DNA from 3 places in the Ferrimonas sp. YIN67 genome. Region 1 is predicted to be linked to each of the others. Evidence: predicted binding sites of a transcription regulator. Region 1 holds the regulator's gene; each other region holds the start of a gene.
What was found. Region 1 encodes ArgR, which controls arginine synthesis, uptake and breakdown. Its sites were predicted from a motif close to ANTGAATANNTATTCANT; they were not measured.
Positions count from the first base shown of each region.

Region 2: the regulator ArgR is predicted to act here: its motif matches at 1,850-1,867, upstream of gltB (glutamate synthase large subunit).
Region 3: the regulator ArgR is predicted to act here: its motif matches at 1,885-1,902, upstream of AC2D8U_RS20355 (YjiH family protein).

Region 1 is NZ_JBXVVJ010000005.1:273,471-280,056, reverse strand. It holds gene ispB (octaprenyl diphosphate synthase) at 1-402, shown strand, start outside; gene mdh (malate dehydrogenase) at 462-1,400, opposite strand; gene argR (transcriptional regulator ArgR) at 1,655-2,125, shown strand; gene AC2D8U_RS13070 (hypothetical protein) at 2,216-2,722, shown strand; gene AC2D8U_RS13065 (sulfatase-like hydrolase/transferase) at 3,178-4,611, shown strand; gene AC2D8U_RS13060 (DUF1501 domain-containing protein) at 4,701-6,068, opposite strand; gene AC2D8U_RS13055 (DUF1800 domain-containing protein) at 6,071-6,586, opposite strand, start outside.
Region 2 is NZ_JBXVVJ010000007.1:39,239-45,824, forward strand. It holds gene mnmL (tRNA modification radical SAM protein MnmL/YtqA) at 536-1,456, opposite strand; gene gltB (glutamate synthase large subunit) at 1,911-6,362, shown strand; gene AC2D8U_RS14725 (FAD-dependent oxidoreductase) at 6,373-6,586, shown strand, end outside.
Region 3 is NZ_JBXVVJ010000014.1:39,203-45,788, reverse strand. It holds gene AC2D8U_RS20370 (DUF3413 domain-containing protein) at 1-415, opposite strand, end outside; gene AC2D8U_RS20365 (YejL family protein) at 508-729, opposite strand; gene yejK (nucleoid-associated protein YejK) at 803-1,846, shown strand; gene AC2D8U_RS20355 (YjiH family protein) at 2,097-3,446, shown strand; gene AC2D8U_RS20350 (alpha/beta hydrolase family protein) at 3,497-5,473, opposite strand; gene AC2D8U_RS20345 (TonB-dependent receptor plug domain-containing protein) at 5,614-6,586, opposite strand, start outside.

The DNA.
Region 1 (6,586 bases):
GAAGCGATTTGCCAGGCCATGTCCGACTACGGCCGTTACCTGGGCACCGCCTTCCAATTGGTGGATGATGTCCTGGACTATACCGCCGACGAGGAGGAGCTGGGTAAGAACCTGGGCGATGATCTGGCCGAAGGGAAGCCCACTCTGCCGCTGATCCACGCCATGGCCCATGCCGACGAGGAGCAGGCCCAGCGGATCCGCAGCGCCATCGAGAATGGCGGCTGCGATGAGGTGGATGCCGTGGTCGCCACCCTCGACAATACCGGCTCCCTGGACTACACCATGAAGCGTGCCATCGAGGAAGCCGACAAGGCCATTGCCGCCCTGGATGTGCTTGCGGACAGCCCCTACAAAGAGGCCCTGATCAGTCTGGCGCGGATCGCCGTAGAGCGTAAAAGCTGAGTCGATGCCCTAAGACGAAAAAAGCGCCCTTCTGGGCGCTTTTTTCGTCTTAGGGCGGGTTACCCATTCACAAAGGCTTCACCCTTGCTGATATCGCCGCTGAGGGTCTCCAGCATGCCATCAAGGGCATTCTTCTCGAACTCGCTCAGGCTACCATAGGGTAAGATCTGCTCCAGCCCCCCCTTGCCCAACACCACAGGCTGAGCAAAGAAACGGGTATGCTCCCCCCTCCCTTCCACATAGGCGCACTCCACCACATTGGGCTCCCCCTGCAGACCGCGCACCACGGACAAACCGAAACGGCATGCCGCCTGGGCCATGGACAAAGTCGCTGAACCGGCCCCCGCCTTGGCTTCCACCACCTCGGTGCCGGCATTTTGAATTCTGTGGGTCAAAGCGGCGATCTCTTCCTCACTGAACGCCACCCCTTCCACCTGAGACAGCAGGGGCAAAATGGTCACGCCGCTGTGGCCACCAATGACTTTGACTTCCAAGTCGGCAGGGTTCAACCCCTTGGCCTCGGCGATAAAGGTCTCCGCCCGGATCACATCAAGGGTGGTGACCCCAAACAGTTTATTCCTGTCATAGACCCCGGCTGCCTTCAGGACTTCGGCGGCAATGGCCACTGTGGTATTCACCGGGTTGGTGATCACGCCGATGCATGCACCGGGCGCAACATCGGCCACTTTACCTACCAGGTTACGGATGATCCCGGCATTCACATTGAATAGATCAGCCCTGTCCATCCCCGGCTTACGGGCCACACCAGCGGAGATCAATACCAGGTCTGCCCCTTCCAATGCCGGTGTCGGGTCTTCCCCGGCATACCCCTTGGCCTCTACTGCTGTCGGAATATGGCTAATGTCCGCCGCCACCCCCGGCGTCACCGGAGCAATGTCGTACAGAGACAACTGGCTGCCAGCAGGCAGATTCAATTTCAACAGCAGAGCCAAAGCCTGGCCAATCCCGCCAGCAGCACCGAGCACAGCAACCTTCATGATATATCTCCAACTTTCCCTTAACATGTGACCGTGGTCACAGCGGACATTTCGCCGTCACCATACCCAAAGCACAAGCGCTTCGCAACGTTAACTCGATCGCGAACAGGGTTCGAAGGGGAGATGAAATTTTCTAACGAAATGGGAAGTTTGTGAGGTGAATTATTATGCTTGGCAAGTGAATTAAGCTTGATTTTTAGGCACTTATTATGCAAAATATCGGGTCAATCATCATCCAACAGTCATAATGTGTCATGAGAAACAGCAGCCAGCAAGAGGAATTGATCCGCGTATTTAAGTCGCTCCTTAAAGAGGAACGCTTCGGCTCCCAGGGAGAGATCGTCAGTGCTCTGCAGGCCGCCGGTTTTGCCAACATCAATCAATCCAAAGTCTCCCGGATGCTCAGCAAGTTCGGTGCCGTTCGCACCCGCAATGCCAAGCAGGAGATGGTGTACTGTCTGCCCGCCGAACTGGGGGTCCCGACTGCCAATGCCCAGTTACGGAACCTGGTTCTGGATGTGGATCACAACGGCACCATGATCGTCGTCCGCACCAGCCCGGGGGCCGCCCAGCTGATCGCTCGCCTGCTCGACTCCATGGGCAAAGCCGAAGGGATCCTGGGTACCATTGCCGGCGATGACACCATCTTTATCGCTCCATCCGAAGCCAGCCGACTCAACGATACCCTGGAGATGGTCAAAGAGCTGTTTAACTACGCCGACTAAACAAGACTCGCCTCGGTTGCGCCATTTCAGGCGCAGCCGGCTTAAAATCGGTTACACTCGCTGCAATCATCGGTAACCCGCAATCAGATCATGAATCAAGCTACCCTTATCGTCTTTCTCTGCTTTGCCAGCGTGATCCTGGCTTACATTGCCTATCTGGCGAAAAAACACCGCACACAGTTACGGCAAGATAATGACCGAGCACAAGCCGCCCTCGCCGAGATCCTCAGCAAACGACAGAGTGCCCAACTGACCATCACCCCCCAGACACTCAACAGTGGCAGCGTCAAGGGCCAATTGGAGCAAGGCCTTCGGGAAGCCTATGCGCTGGGCTTTACCGCCAACACCACAACCGAGCAAAGCCACCAGCCCATGCTCAGGCAGCAGCAACAGGACATTGAGCAACTCATGGCGGATATGGTTTCCATCCTTCAAGCCAAGGGAGATACCCTGGAGCCCTGGCAGCTGTATCAGGGCTTGCTTCAACACGCCTTTCAACTGGGTGGGCACACCTACTGGCGCTTGCGGGGCAATACCAAGCAGGCTGACAAAGGGGTCGAGGCGCTCACACAGCAACGGGACAGCTGGAAACGTTAGCCCCTGGGGGCGTCTTCACTGGCTCTGCCTTTCACTTATGGCCATGCTCATGGAGGATGCTCCCGACAAACACCGTGTGCATGACCGCCCCGGATCCGGGATCTTGTCGGCCTGATCCGCGCGGACAGCGTCCAAATGCAGCGCAAGCCCTGCCCCCTTCGCTCCCTCAAGCCCTTCCTTAAGGCAACACAAAACGCTATTTGAAGGGGGTTTGTGCATCCCCCGAACAACATAGAAGCCAAACCCTCTGCGCCACCATCATTTTTGCCGTTCGCACTGCCACCAGCTCACAGAAGCCAAGCCGGCCCGAGTCCTCTTGAACACCCCATATGCCGAGCCGAACGTAATGTAAAGAGATGGTAAATCCACTCCCGAGTCAGATCTCGATCTGGCAGCTTAAAATTTGCGCAGCGAGCGCGCAAAAAAATAAACGCACAATCTCAGGGAATTCAGAGATGAAACATAAATCACACTTCGGGCTAAAAACAGCACTCCTTGCCACAGGACTCGCCCTCACCAGCAGTTTTTCGGCCTACGCTCAACAACCCAATATTGTCCTGATCTTCGTCGATGATCTGCATTATGGCGGACTCAGTGCGACGGGCTCGGTCAATACCCTGGCCCAGACGCCCCATATCGACTCCATTTTCGAGAACGGCGTGCGCTTTACCGACGGCTATGCCACCCATGCCGTCTGCGCCCCAAGCCGTGCTGGCTTGATGACAGGCCGCTATCAGGCTCGCTTTGATTATGAGATCCTGCCTGGTGATACCGATGACAGCATCGACAGCGACGTCGGCGTCGACACCAAAGAGATCATGATCCCTGCCCTGCTCAAGGAAGCGGGTTACGAGACCTATGCAATCGGTAAATGGCACCTGGGTACGGCGGATCGCTTCCAGCCCAATGCCCGCGGATTTGATCACTGGTTTGGCTATCGCAGCAACACAGGCTTTTACCAGTTCAAGAGCGAAAGTAACGCAGTCAAGAATGGTGAACCGGTTGAGATCGTGGAAGGGGAAGAACCTAATCTTGATGTCGTTCGCAACGGAGAATCCGTCATCCAGCGCGGCTACCTGACCGACGCCCTGGCCCAGGAAGCCCGAGAGCTGATCCTGCAGGAGCACGACAAGCCCTTCTTCCTCTATTTCGCCCCCTATAACGTCCATGCACCGGATACCGTACCGGCGGAGTACATTCCCGCCGGTGGCACCGCCCATGACGGGGTGATCGCCGCCATGGATGCGTCCGTAGGCGAGATCCTGGATGCACTGGAAGTCGCCGGCGTCGCTGACAATACGATAGTCGTGTTCTCCAATGACAACGGCGGCAAGAAGGAATACAGCACCACATTCCGGGGCAATAAGGCCACCTACTACGAGGGGGGGATCCGCGTCCCCTTCGCCATGAGCTGGCCAGGCAAGATCCAACCGGGCACTAGCTTTCGCGGTATGGTTTCCACGCTAGATCTGCTGCCCACCTTCGTGGCGGCCGCCGGTGGTCAATTACCAGAAGGCGTCGAGTACGATGGACAAGATCTGATGCCCTTCATCAATGGCGAACAGAAGCCCAACAAGCTGAGGACCACCCATTACTGGCGTCAAACCAAGAACCGGGCCATGCGTCACTATAACTACAAACTGGTGTGGCCCATCGATGTCCCCGCCTATAAAGCCAAGCTTAAGGAGCTGGGGATCGAGCATTACAAAGGTCGCCCCATCACCGACGCCGAACGGGATGACAGCCTGTTCCTGCCACCGGAGCTGTACTACCTGCCCGACGATCCGGAAGAGACCAATAATCTGGCCGAGGAGAACCCACAAAAACTGGAGCAACTGGTGGGACTTTATATGGAGTGGCACAACAGCCTGCCCAAGTATCGGCAGTAACGCCCTCTGGCTAAAAGCCAATCTTAGTGATGTTTCCACGGGGGGGACGGAAGCCATTCCGTCCCCCCCGGGTTTCGCTCAAGCCCTGACTAGATGAAGTCTAGGGTACTGTTGGGCCAGAACGCATCAAGGTTGGCAAACAGCTGGTACTCGCTGCCTGGCGCCAAGCCAAACCAGAGTGCCAAAGAGGCGTGAACCTGCTCGGCGGCGATGCCGGGGATCAGACGCCCGTTACCATAATCGTCCTCACTGCCCGGCGTCAGATCCGGCCATTTGCCATAAGCCCTGTGTCCCTTCACTGCCCCGCCAACCACCAGTTGATGCCCGGCCCAGCCGTGATCCGTCCCCGTGTTATTGGCTGGCAGCCGCCGACCAAAGTCGGAGATGGTAAAGCTGGTGATCTGATCCGCCAGCCCCAACACTTGGATATCCTGCTGGAAAGCGACGATTGCATCGGAGAGGGTTTTCAACAGCTCGGGATGCTTGTTGATCTGGTTATCATGGGTATCAAAGCCCCCCAGGCTCACCATGAAGATCTGGCGACTGTGGCCCAGCGCACCTCGAGCCTGGATCATCCGTGACACCATGGCCAACTGCTTTGCCAGGCTGTTGTCCTGAGGATACTCGCCGGTCGCCGGGTGCGCCTCCAGCACCCCCACCAACTCCTCGTTGTCCTGATAGGCGTTAAACAGGGTGGTCTTATAGAGATCTTTGTAGAGGTTATCCTGATACTCCTGGGTGGCATGCCAGAGATAGAGGCCATCCATGCCGTTCATCCATGCCGCCCAGCCGGGATTGTAATAATGGGTAGCCCCCTCAGTGGTGATCTCCATCTGCTCAGCGGCATGACGACGCATCAATTTGCGGTTCCCCGCCAAGCTAATATTGGGACTGAGCCGCGATGCCGTGGGATTGAGCATATCGAGCAACCTGCCACCCCAACCCAAGGGGTCCTTCAGCTCCTTACTGCCACTCTCCCACATCTCCCCCTGCTGGTTGTGTGCCATCAAAAACTTCGGCAGCTCTTCATTGGCCGTGCCGATATCGCTGCGTACCGTCGGCTTGCACAGAGTGCCTGTGTTGATCAGCGCAACCGCATCACCGGAGCCAAAGAGCGGCTGCAGTGAGCTCATGGCACTGTTCAGGCCGATCCGTACGCCGTTATCACTGAAGGTACCAGTATCCAGGATCTGCTCTGGGGCCAGTGCCAACTGCGGCCGCACCTGCTGATACAGGTGATATTCCTGCTGAGGCTGGGTTTGCCCCTCGTCGGCGAAGGGACAGGGCACCAGCATATTGTAGGCATCGTTACCGCCAAGCAGGTTGATGCACACCAGGGCCTTGTAGCCGGAGGTATCATGGGCAGAGGCACGGGCCAAAGGAGAAGCTAAAGAGCTGCCCAGCACCGCGGCGCCAGCGGCCGAGCCCTGGAGAAAGGTTCTACGGGTGATCTTCATGGTCAGGCCTCGCATCGAAAGTCGGGGGAAGATTGGGCGATAAACAGCAGTTGGTGGACGATCACGCTGGGATGCTGCTGCGGCGCCCGATCGTAGACCTCACCAAGCCGCACTCTCAGGGACTCCGACATCATGCCGCTAAACAAACGCTGATCGATCAGGGCGATCAGGCCACTTTTATCTTGCGCCAGGTCGTAGAAGGGAAAGGCGTTCCAGCGATAGCTCTTTGGGTTTATACCGTTCTGCATCACATTATCTGACCAGATAAAGTTCCAGAACCGGTTATTGAGGGTGGCCATCACCCGGTTGGAAAGGATCTTGAACTCGGGCGCAACCAGCCCTCGCTCTGCAAACCGAGTATTGGGGGCATGATCCGCTTCATAGAAGTTGAAGACGCTGGGCGATTTCAGCATCGCCTGGCCCAATGTCGAACTGCCGACAAAGTCCCACCAGCGTGCAGGATCCTGGGGATAGCAGCCCAGGGCGCGAAACAGGTTCGCCATGGCCACCACCGGCTC
Region 2 (6,586 bases), on a different contig from region 1:
AAGGCTGCATGCTGCAGGCATCCCCTAATGGAAAAAACGCCAAACCAATAGGGTCAAACCAATAGGATCAGAATCGATTGAAACGCACCAGTGAACGGTGTGTGGCGAAACCAGCCCTCCGCAGGCGTGTTCAACAAGGTTGAGCTTCGCTGGCGCTCAACTTCAACCTACGATAGGCATGGGCGAAACCTTGCCCCGAGCCGAGTACCCCATCCGCATCTTCGCCGACTTCGAGGTCTTCAAGGGTCAGGCTCATTGAAACCACCGAGGTCGGGTGCCCCATCCGCATCTTCGCCGACTTCGAGGACGATGCGTCCACCGAGGTATCGAGTCGCACGGAGACGCAGGAGAAAGTGACTTCGATAGATTTGGTGTCACGCATCGCCGCAGGGAGGCAAAGGGGGGTGTGGCGGGGCGCGCAGCCGGGCGGAGCCCCCTTTGGTTGCCGTCGCCAACGCGACAACCCAGCTTGGTGAACCACAGAAGATCTATGCCGTAGGCATCCACCAAAGGAAGATGCCCCACGGCTCGGGCGTCAGCCCGCTAAAGCGGTCCCCTGCCCGCCATGGAGGGCCAGATCGTCGATGATGGCATTCAGCGCCAACCACTTATCCCCGCACCATTCGGGGGCGATCAGCTCCGGCGGCTTGGCGTAGGCGGCGACCCGGTGATAAACCACCTCTTTCGGGGTCTTGCGAATGAGCTCGCCACAGGTCTTCACATAGGTATCCATCTCCCACAGTGGCAGACGATCGGCGGCGTACTGCTTGGCCATGGTGCTGTTCTGCACCACATGCAGGGGGTGCAGCTTTAAGCCATCAACGCCCACTTCCAGCACCCTGTCCAGGGTGTCATGGGCATGCTGCGGGGTCTCGCCGGGCAGGCCGAGGATCAGATGGGTACAGATCTTGATGCCGTAGAGACGGGCCCGGCGTACGGTATCGGCATAGACGTCGAACTCGTGGCCCCGGTTGATCTTCTTCAACGTGTCGCTGTGGGCGGTTTGCAGCCCCAGCTCCAGCCACACCTCCATACCCCGCTGCTGATAGCTGGCCAACAGGGTCAATACCTCGTCCGGCACACAGTCGGGACGGGTGCCGACGCAGATCCCGATGATATCGGAGACCGCCAATGCCTCTTCGTACTTCTCTTTGAGCACGGCATACTCATCGTAGGTGGAGGTATAAGCCTGGAAGTAGGCCATGTAGCGCTTGGCCTTGGCTCCGCTCGCCCCTCTGCGCTCCTTCCCTTGCGCCAGCTGTTGGGCCACGCTGGCTTTGGTGCCATGCTCGGCGCTGAAGGAGGAAACATTGCAGAAGGTGCACCCGCCCTTGCCCAGCGTGCCGTCCCGGTTGGGGCAAGTAAAAGCCGCATCGATGGTCAGCTTATGGATCTTCTGGCCGTAGCGCGCTTTCATGTATTCGCCCAGGGTATGGACATGCAGGTTCAGCCCCATGGTTCGGCTCCTGTTGCTGAGTATCAGGGTGGTATTGTCGAAAAAACGCGCAAGACTACCAGAAGCCGGGAGGGAGCGCGCCGATCCCGATCACGCCCCTCGATAACGGCCCCTTATCAGCCAATAAACCTGCAAGGTTTCGCTGCTGAAAGCCTCCCCAAGATGATGCAAAAATCTCCCCAACACGAAAGAGAAAGCCTCGAACAGGAGTGCATCCGACAGTGCATTCATGCGCTAAATCCCCGTTATTGTGCATATTTTGTGGTGTTCCTGCGTTTTTCCCAATTATCCACAGCATGTCAAACCATTGCCTAATCGTATGATTCCATGCTGGTAACACTTATCGGTGGGAATTTGACCAGATTTTAGCGAGCCAGTAATTTAGAATGTTCTGCTGCATAAATATGTATCTGCATCGAGTGCTCTAATTCGGTGCAGCGGCTGGAGGATTAGAATGAGCCTGTATCAACCCGGTTTTGAAAAAGAAAACTGCGGATTTGGCCTTATCGCCCACATGGAAGGCGAAAGCAGCCACCGCGTGGTCCGCACTGCCATCAGTGCCTTGGACCGCCTGCAACACCGTGGCGCCATCGGCGCCGATGGTAAGACCGGGGACGGTTGTGGCCTGCTGATGACCAAACCGGACGGTTTCTTCCAGCACATTGCCGAAGAAAACGGCTGGCGTCTGGCCAACAAATACGCCGTCGGCATGATCATGATGGGCCACGACCCGGTCCGTCAGGAAGCCACCAAGGCAATTGTTCGTCAGCACTTGGAGCAGGAAACCCTGACAGTGCTGGGCTGGCGTGAAGTGCCGGTAAACATGGATACCCTGGGCCCCATCGCGACCGCCGATGCCCCGGCGTTTTACCAGGTATTCGTCAATGCCCCGGTGGGCTGGCGTAGCAAAGATCTGGAACGTCGCCTCTATATGGCCCGTCGCCGCATCGAAAAGCAGCTGGATAACGATAAGGACTTCTACATTTCGTCCCTGTCCGGCAACATCATTGTCTACAAGGGCCTGATGCTGCCCCGGGATCTGCCCGCCTTCTACCCGGACCTGGCAGATCTGCGGATGGAGAGCTCCATCTGCTTGTTCCACCAGCGCTTCTCCACCAATACCCAGCCACGCTGGCAGTTGGCACAGCCGTTCCGCTACCTGGCCCACAATGGTGAGATCAACACCATCGCCGGTAACCGACAGTGGGCCATGGCCCGTCAATACAAGTTTAAGACCCCGCTGATCCCGGATCTGCAGGAAGCCGCGCCGTTCGTGAACCAGTCCGGCTCCGACTCCTCCAGCCTGGACAATATGCTGGAGCTGCTGCTGGCCGGCGGCATGGACATCAAACGCGCCATGCGCATGATGATCCCGCCCGCCTGGCAGTCCAACCCGGAGATGGACGACGATCTCAAGGCGTTCTACGACTTCAACTCCATGCATATGGAGCCCTGGGATGGCCCGGCCGGTGTGGTACTGACCAACGGTCGTCACGCCGCCTGTGCGGTGGATCGCAACGGCCTGCGGCCGTCCCGCTACATCATCACCAAGGATCGGATCCTGACCCTGGCCTCCGAAGTGGGGATCTGGGACTACCAGCCCGACGAAGTGGTCGAGAAGGGCCGGGTTGGTCCGGGTGAGTTGCTGGTACTGGATACCTATACCGGCAAGCTGCAAACCTCCTTCGAGATCGACCAGGATCTCAAGACCCGCCACCCCTACGCTGAGTGGATGAAGGTCTCTGCCAAGCGCCTGGTGCCCGGTGAAAACCTGCCGGTAGAAGCGGCTGGTATGGCCGAGATGGACGACAAGGAACTGCTTCAGTTCCAGAAGATGTTCAACGTCTCCCGGGAAGAGCTGCGTGAGATCATCTGGCCGCTGGCCAATGGCGGTGCCGAAGCCGTCGGCTCCATGGGCGATGACACCCCGATCTCCGTACTCTCCACCCAGGTTCGCAGCCTGTATGACTTCTTCCGTCAGCAGTTTGCCCAGGTCACCAACCCGCCCATCGATCCGCTGCGGGAAAAGCATGTGATGAGCCTGGCCACCTGCATCGGTAAGGAGCAGAACCCGTTTAACGAAACCACAGGGCTGGCCAATCGGGTGATCTTCGACTCCCCCGTCCTGCTCTATTCCGACTTCACCCAGTTGCGTCAACTGGACAACGAGCACTACAGCTCCGCCCTGATCAGCCTGAGCTACGATCCCGCCGAAGGGCTGAAAGCGGCCATCGAGCGGGTCTGTCGCCAGGCCCAGGTGGAAGCACAGAACGGCGTGACCATGGTGGTCCTGTCCGACCGTCACATCAGCAAAGAGAAGCTGGTGATCCCGGCGGCCATGGCTGTCGGTGCGGTGCAGCACACCCTGGTGAAGAACCAGCTGCGCTGTGACACCAACATCATCGTCGAGACCGGCACCGCCCGGGATCCCCATCACTTCGCCGTGCTGCTGGGCTTTGGCGCCACCGCCATCTACCCCTACCTGGCCTACGAGTGCATCAACACCCTGGCGCCCAAGCGGGGCGAAGCCCATCGGGTCCGTGAGTTGCTGCTCAAGTACCGTGCCGGGATCGACAAAGGTCTGCAGAAGATCCTGTCCAAGATGGGGATCTCCACCATCGCCAGCTACCGCTGCTCCCGCCTGTTTGAAGCCATCGGCCTGTCCGATGAGGTGGTCAACCTCTGCTTTAACGGCGTCGCCTCCCGCATTCAGGGTGCCGACTTCATCGACATCGAAGCGGATCAGGCCCAGCTGCACCAGGCGGCCTTCCGCCGCCATCAGCCCCTGGCCCACGGCGGTCTGCTCAAGTTTGTCCACGGCGGTGAGTACCACGCCTTCAACCCGGATGTGGTCCGTGAACTGCAAGCGGCAGTCAACACCAACGACAAGGCCGCTTACGATCGCTACCGCACCCTGGTGGATCAACGTCCCACCGCGGCCCTGCGCGATCTGATCGGCCTCAAGCCCGGCCAGGACGCCGTCGCGCTCGATCAGGTGGAGGACAAGTCCAAGCTGTTCTGGCGCTTCGACACCGCGGCCATGTCCGTCGGTGCCCTGGCTCCCGAGGCTCACGAAGCCCTGGCCATCGCCATGAACCGCCTGGGCGGCTACTCCAACTCAGGAGAAGGCGGTGAAGATCCGCGCCGCCTGGGCAATGCCGGCAACTCCCGCATCAAGCAGGTGGCCTCCGGCCGCTTTGGTGTAACCGCCGCCTACCTGATGAGCGCCGACGTCATCCAGATCAAGGTGGCTCAAGGCGCCAAGCCAGGTGAGGGCGGCCAGCTGCCCGGCCACAAGGTGTCTGCCGAGATCGCCTCCCTGCGCTTTAGTCGCCCGGGTGTCACCCTGATCTCGCCACCACCACACCACGATATCTACTCCATCGAGGATCTGGCTCAGCTGATCTTCGATCTCAAGCAGGTCAACCCCAAGGCCCGGGTCAGCGTTAAGCTGGTGTCCGAGCCCGGCATTGGCACCATCGCCTGTGGCGTGGCCAAGGCCAACGCCGACATGATCACCGTTTCCGGTTACGACGGCGGGACCGGTGCGTCGCCACTGAGCTCCATCCACTACGCGGGCTCGCCGTGGGAGCTGGGTCTGGCCGAGGTGCAACAGGCTCTGGTCGCCAACAACCTGCGCCACAAGGTGCGCCTGCAGGTCGACGGCGGTCTGAAGACCGGTCTGGACGTGGTCAAGGGTGCACTGCTCGGCGCCGAGAGCTTCGGCTTCGGTACCGCCCCGATGATCGCCCTGGGGTGTAAGTACCTGCGTATTTGTCACCTCAACAACTGTGCCACCGGTGTCGCCACTCAGGATCAACGCCTGCGTGACAAGCACTACCACGGCACCCCGGAGAAGGTGATGGCCTTCTTCCAGTTTATCGCCGACGACGTGCGTGAGCTGATGGCTAAGCTGGGCGTCACCGAGTTCAACCAGATGATTGGCCGCAGCGACTGGCTGGAGCAACTGCCCGGTCAAACCGCTCGCCAGGGTAAGCTGGATCTGGCGCCTATCCTGGCCCAGGCCATCGCCTCCGAGCACACCGAATGCTTCAACACCGAGCTCAACCCTCCTCTGGATAAGGGTGTGCTTAACAAAGAATTGGTTGAGCTGGCCGAAGCCCATGTCGCCGATAAGAGCGACGGTTGCTGGCAGCTGCCTATCGTCAACACCGACCGCTCCGTGGGCGCCACCCTCTCCGGGGTGATCGCCGCCAAGTGGGGCAACCAGGGCATGGCGAACAAGACCCTGGAGTTCCACTTCAGTGGCACCGCAGGTCAGAGCTTCGGCGTGTTCAACGTCGGTGGCGTCAAGCTGGTGCTGTCCGGCGATGCCAACGACTATGTCGGCAAAGGCATGACCGGCGGTGAGCTGGTGGTTAAGACCCCACCGGGCGTCGCCTATGACAGCCACGAGTCGGTGATCATCGGTAACACCTGTCTGTACGGGGCCACCGGCGGTAAGCTGTACGCCTCCGGCCAGGCCGGCGAACGTTTCGCCGTGCGCAACTCGGGCGCCATCGCGGTGATCGAGGGCTGTGGCGACAACGGCTGTGAATACATGACCGGCGGTGTGGTGGTGATCCTGGGTGAGACCGGGGTGAACTTCGGTGCCGGCATGACCGGGGGCTTCGCCTACGTGTTCGATCAGCACAACGATTTCGAGCGTCGCATCAATGGTGAACTGGTAGAAACCCTGCCGGTCTCCGAGCCCATGGTTCAGCATCACCTCAAGCAGCTGTTGCAGGCCCACTATGAGGCCACCGGCTCCGAGCGTGCGGCCGACATTCTGGAAGATCTGACCCACTGGCTGCCGCGCTTTAAGCTGGTGAAGCCCAAATCCACCCAGTTGGGCGAACTGCTCTCCATTCAGCAGAGCAACGAACTGAAAGTGCAGGCGGGTTAAGGACAAGACGATGAGCAACGTATTTCAATTTCTCGACACCGAACGCCAGGATCCGACCAAGCAGGATCTGACCCTGCGCAAAGAAGCCTTTGTGGAGATCTACCAGCCCTTTGAGCAGGAAGAGGTCGACAACCAGGCCGATCGTTGCCTGGACTGTGGCAATCCCTACTGCGAGTGGAAGTGCCCGGTGCACAACTACATCCCTGACTGGCTGCGCCTGGCCA
Region 3 (6,586 bases), on a different contig from region 1:
GCACCAAAACCAGTGCCGGTGTTCTCAGTAGGGCATTGAGATCGCTGCTGGCCAGATCCAGGACAAAGGGGCTCAGATGCAGGCGGTAGTAGGAAAAGATCTGGGTATCAAAGGCCAGCGCCGAAAGACTCAGTGTCGCGATCACGGCGGCATAGCCCCGGAGAACCCTCGAGTAGGGCAGAAGCAGGGTAGCGGGGAATAGGGCGATCAGGTAGACCACAAAGGCCAAGAAGGCAAAATGGCCTACCCAGTTTGCCAACATGTAGAGTTGACCGAGCGCCGTTTCTGGCCACCCCTCAACATAGAGATAACGACTGGCGATAAGCATCGCCAACAGGATGTTGATAAAAGTGAACCAGTGGCCCCAAAGGACGAGCTGGGACACACGGTCCTTGTTATGATCTTGTGTCTGCATGCTTGGGGTGTGCGCCTAGTCGAGTTGCACGGAATTCGTTGCCTTATCCTACGAGGAATAAAACGACTAATCCAGATTGTGAATTCAATCGGTTAGGAGTCTGTGCGCACAGAGGCCGTCAGTGCCTTGGAAAACTGCTCGGCCAGCGCGGCACGATTGGCCGGTGCGATCTTGGAGTTGATGATCACGGTTGCGGCATTGCCCAGACTCATCAGAGCCAGATCGGTTGGTGTGTTGTGCTTTTCCATCACACCCAGCAGCTCGCTCAATAAGGTCTCAACCTGTTCATTGCTGTATTTCGATACGATAGCCATTGTAAATCCTGTGATGTTGAAAAAAGGGCGGCATATAATAGCGGTTTTTCCGGTAAACCACTAATCCACAGCCATGACTATTAAAATAGAACAAGCCATTCTTCATGCGGTCAATCAAGGTGCCGACGGCCAGTTGGAATGCCGCCTGCGACCCCAGCCCTTGACTCAGTCCGCCGCCGCAGACGATTTGGTGGCCGAGTTGCACCGTCTCTACACCGCGAAAGCCGGTAAAGGCTACGGTCATTTCGGCGTGCCAACCAATGAAGAGGGTCAACCAGATGGCGAGGCCAATGAAGCCTTCCTCAACGCCATGATCGCCTGGCGATCGGGTGAGTTGGGATTCGTTGAGTTCAGTGCTCAGGCCAGCCAGTTGCTGGGCACCGAGCTGAGCAAGTACGACTTTGCCACGGGCGGGTATCTCTTGATGGCGGCCTACAGTCACATCGCCAGCCAATACCTGTTTGTTGCCCTGTTGTCACCTAAGCCTTCGGTCAGCGTGTCCGAGGAGATGGAGGTGCATGGCAGTGAGCATCTGGACTTGTCCAACATGCAGCTGGCGGCCCGTATCGATCTGACCGAATGGCAGGCCGATCCGACCTCCAAGAAGTATCTGTCCTTTGTCAAAGGGCGGGCCGGTCGCAAGGTGGCTGACTTTTTCCTCGACTTTATGGGCTGTGTTGAAGGCGTCGACGCCAAAAGTCAGAACAAGCAGTTGATGAAAGCCGTCGAAGACTTCGTAGGCAAAGAGGAACTCGATAAACACGAAGCTCAGGAAGCCCGAGAAGCCGTCTTCGATTATTGCAAGAGCCAGATCGCGTGCGGCGAAACCATTGCGATGAAGGATGTTTCCGATGAGCTGGCGGATAAAGGTCTGGATGCCTTCTACCAGTTTACCAGCGAAGGCGACTATGGTTTGGAAGAGGACTTCCCGGCGGACCAGTCAACGCTGCGTCAGCTCAAGAAGTTCAGCGGTACTGGCGGCGGTGTTTCCGTGAGTTTTGATGCCGGCCACCTGGGCGAACGTGTGATCTGGGATCCCGCGCGGGATACCTTGACGATCCAAGGGGTTCCGCCAAACTTGCTGGATCAGCTTCAGCGCCGGGCAGGCAAATCCTGAAGCCACATTGAGCGTCGCCTTTTTGACCGATCATGCTAAGTGAATAGATACGCACTTTGCATGGTCGGTTATATGTGATCTGGCTCACCCTGAGTTAGGCATTTCTACTTTGCAATCGGAAAGCTGATAGGTAGGATGTGCGTCGATTATCACTGGCCGTGCATATAATTGCAGTCAAAAAGACTGAGCCCCGCGAGTGATCTTGGATAATTAGAGGGTGAATGCCGTGAACAGCGAGCAAACCATAGCGATGCAAAAAACCACCTCACTGGGGAGCACATTGATGTTCCTGATCCCGTCATTGATCGGGATCTTCCTGTTTATGACGCCCGTTGCCTACGAAGGGAATGTCACCATTCCTATCGCGATCCTGGCGAAGGGGACCCTGGCCCAGCTGGACTCACTGGCAGTACCTCTGGTGACCTGGCTCGTCGTTGCTTCTGCGGCACTCACCCTGATCACCAAGGTGGTGCGTCCCGCCGTGGTGATGAAAAGCCCATTTCTTCAGGGCCTGTTCAACCCCTCCTGGCTATGGGCCGGTACCCGGATCTTCGGGGCATTGGCAGTCTTGCTGACCTTCTTCACCGTCGGGCCTGAGCTGATCTACTCTGAGGACACCGGAGGGCTGGTGCTGCACGATCTGCTGCCGACTCTGCTCTGTGTGTTTCTGTTTGCCGGCCTGTTGCTGCCGCTGCTGATCAATTTTGGTCTGCTTGAGCTGATCGGTTGCCTGTTGACCAAGTTGATGCGTCCGATCTTCAACCTGCCGGGACGCTCTGCGGTGACCAGCTTTGCCTCTTGGCTGGGGGATGGCTCAGTCGGGGTGTTGATGACCTCCAAACAGTATGAGCAGGGCCTGTTTACCGAGCGGGAAGCCGCAGTGATCGGTACCACCTTCACCGCCGTATCCATCACCTTCTCACTGGTGGTGATCAGCACTGTGGGCCTGGAGGCGTACTTCCTGCCGTTCTACGGCACCGTCTGTCTGGCCGGTCTGGTCGCAGCGGTCATTGTGCCGCGTCTGCCTCCCTTGTCCCGTAAGAAGGACGTCTTCATCAATGGCCAGCCTCGCCAGCACGATGATGAGATGGTGCCAGCCGGTGAAACCAGCTTCTCCTATGGCTACAAGATGGCCAAGGCGCGGGCCGCTAAGGTTAAAAGTGCCAAGAGCGTGGTGATGGAAGGCGTTCATAACGCGGCGGACATGATCCTGGGGGTTCTACCTGTGGTGATGGCCATCGGCACCTTGGCCCTGATCGTTGCCGAGACCACCCCGGTGTTCAGTTGGTTGGGGGCCCCCTTTGTACCACTGCTGGAACTGTTGCAGATCCCGGAAGCCAGCCATGCCAGCACCACAGTGGTGGTCGGCTTTGCCGACATGTTCCTGCCCGCCATCATGGCGGCCAGCATCGACAGCGATCTGACCAAGTTTGTGGTTGCGGCCTTGTCCGTCAGCCAGTTGATCTTTATGTCAGAGACTGGCGCCCTGATGCTGGGCTCCAAGGTTCCGGTAAAACTGTGGGAGCTGTTCCTGATCTTTATCCTGCGTACCCTGGTGGTACTGCCGGTGATCGCCCTGATGGGCCACCTGATCTTTTAGGTTTAGGTGTTAACAAAAAAACGGGCGCCCCAGTGGCGCCCGTTTTTTGTTTAATCTCTGCCAATGTGTTTTTCTAAGAAGGCCAACATCATTTCGTACAGTTCTTGGTTGTGCATTTCATCGTAAAAACCATGTCCTTCGGTTTTTTTGAATAACCAAGTGTAGGGCTTACCCGCTTCTTCCAGAGCATCACGCATGTTATAAGCGTTCTGGTAATGCGCTTGCAGATCTTTGCCACCGTGCACGAGGAAGACACCCGCTTTGATCTTATCTGCGTGGTAAGCGGGTGAATTGGCGATCATTTTTTCCTTAGAGCCACCAAAAGCCTCCTCCATGTACCTCTTTCCCCAGTCGAGACGTTCTGCCACATTACCTTTGCTCATCATAAGGGGCAGATCATAGACACCAACATAACCGATGGCACATTTGTACAGTTCAGGCTCCTTTACTACGCCCATAAGGGCTGCGTAGCCCCCATAGCTGGCACCGGAAATACAGATCCGGTCGGGGTTCGCGATCCCTTGAGCGATGGCCCAATGCGTGGCATCGGTGAGATCATCCTGCATGCGTCCGCCCCATTGACCATAGCCCAAATCCTCAAATTCACGCCCATACCCTCCAGACCCTCGAAAGTTCACTTGAAGAACTCCATAGCCGGCACTGGCATACATCTGCACTTCTGGATTAAAAACCCAATGATCCCGTGGGCCATGAGGTCCACCATGGGGGTGGACAATTAACGGCAGGTCTTTGGCCTCTTTACCCCTGGGAACGGTAAGGTAGCCGTGGAGCGTAAGCCCATCGCTCGCTTCGATGGTCACAGGCTTCATTGGTGACATCTGCTTAGGCTCAATCCAGGGGCGCGAGGTCATAAGAAATTTAACCTCTCGGTTAGCACGATTGTACAAAAAGAAGGTACCGGGATTGATGTCTGAGCGAGCGTGCAATACCCAGAATTGATTGTCTTTGGTTTGCGAAGTGATGGAGACGAATTGATCAGGAAAAGCCTGCTCAAGGGCTCGATACTCCTGTGCAAACTCTGACGTCTCATCAAAAAACTCTACCCTGGGGATCCCATCTGGGACGATTGCGCCAACGATATCGACGACTCGGGCACCTTGCGCATTATGGTAAGTGTACCTGAACGGAGAGACATCGACCGTCTCGTCAACATACAGAGGAGTTTGCTTATCCTGTTCAATATCGTATCGGTATAGCCCTGACTGGCTATGTGACCGGTTATCTAGAAGGAGCAGCGTACCGGGTTCCTGACCGTACCCTATGATACTGACTGAGCCACTGGCACTTTCACGGACCAAGTTTGTTTCAGACAGTAGCTGCCATTCATCCTGCTCAGTTTTTCGAAATAGGTACTTTACCTTGCCTGTCGTCTTAGCTTTGCCGATCCCTTTCCGGTTTTTCTCTACGGATGACGTTACAAGCCATTCGTTTTTTGAATTGAGGTAGATATCGTTGTGTTCATGTTCGGATTTCTCCAGTAGCTTTTTCTTCCCCGTGTAGATATCCAGCTTGTACAGGTTGGCAAACTGATGTTTATCTTCATTGGAGCTAATAAGGATGTGTTTGGGATCTTCGAACAGGAGACTCTGTATCTGAGCGCCGGCACGTTCGCCGCCTCCCCCCTTTCGAGCGCCAAAGATCTGCTTTCGTTTGCTGCAATCCGCATTGCCAGCAAAGAGCTCACCGGTCCATCCTGGCGCAGCAAACTGGCCCACCTCTTTTACTATGGTCATGACCACCCGGTCATCATTAGCCCACGAGAAATCGGCAACACTTTCGGACTCTCGAAAGTGGAAGGTACACTGGACTGAATAGTCCTTAGCAGCCAGTATGGCCAGCCGCTTATGATCTTCATATGGGAAGATGGCGCCAAAATACTCTCCCGTAGGAGATATTTTAATGTTATTGAACATGGCATGGCGTGAAAATGGCGTCACATCCTGTGCCATTACGGTATTGCACAGCAGAGAGTAGGAGATGGCCAGAAGCCAAAGGTGTATACGCATCCTTGTGTACCTCTTGAATTCGACTCTAACCGAACCTGGCTTATGTGGCCATGGATTCGGTTGGATCTTTCGGTGTTCTTATCCTAACGATTGAAACGGGAAAAGCGCCGCGAAAGCGGCGCCTTATGGATTGAGCTCAATTAGAAGCGATATGAGACATCCCAGTAGAACTGTGTTCCGGTCGCTCCCCCAGGAAATGCGGAGCTGTTGTAGAACGGCCAGTCGTAGTGGGTATCATCTTTTGGTGGCCGTTCGTCAAAGAGGTTAACCACTGTAAATTGAGTACTCAGGTTGTCCGTGAATGCATAGCCCAGAGTGGCGTTGACTGTGATATACGCGTCGGTTCTGTCGACCTTGGCGTAGTCGCCTAACTGAGGGTCGAAGTTCTCTGTCGGCTGGTTCCAAATGGGGACACCTCCGATGCGGGTGCCCCACAAGCCGGCAGACCAATCTTCATACTCATAGGTGATGGTTGCTGCCACCTTGGAGCGAGGTTCATCATTCCAGTACTTATCCCGAACACTTTCAACCTCGGAAGTTGCCAAATATTGCTCTTTAGTCTCGAGAATATGGGTGTAGTTGATGATAAAGTTCCAGTCACCAAAACTGCTGTCAACCTGATAGTGGAGCTTTGAGTCGATCCCGGACTGTTCGTACATCGCCTGGTTAATGGGTTTAACGGAGATACCCTGGATACGGCCATTATCATCTCGGTTAATTTTGGAAAAGACGCTTTGGCACAATGGTGAGTCAGGATCCTGGCCAATGGCGTAGACACAGTCGTACTCTTTATCGAGCAGATCTGCAGTGCTTTCATCCCGAACCATGTCTTCCAAACGGATCTTGTACCAGTCGATGGTCAGATTCAGACCATCCAGAGGCTCAAGCACCAAACCAATATTGTAGTTGGTACCGGTTTCCTCTTTCAATTCAGTATTGCCCGAGCGGGTGCCACGGATTTGAGTGGTATCGCAAACGGACGGATCTTTTACGAAGTTTGGATCGTTACTTTGTGCGCGACAGTCGATCCAGTCGATGGGGTATTGATAGAACCCACTTTCTCCGGCAAAGACGTAGTGCATATCCGGGGCACGGAAGCTTTCACCATAGCTG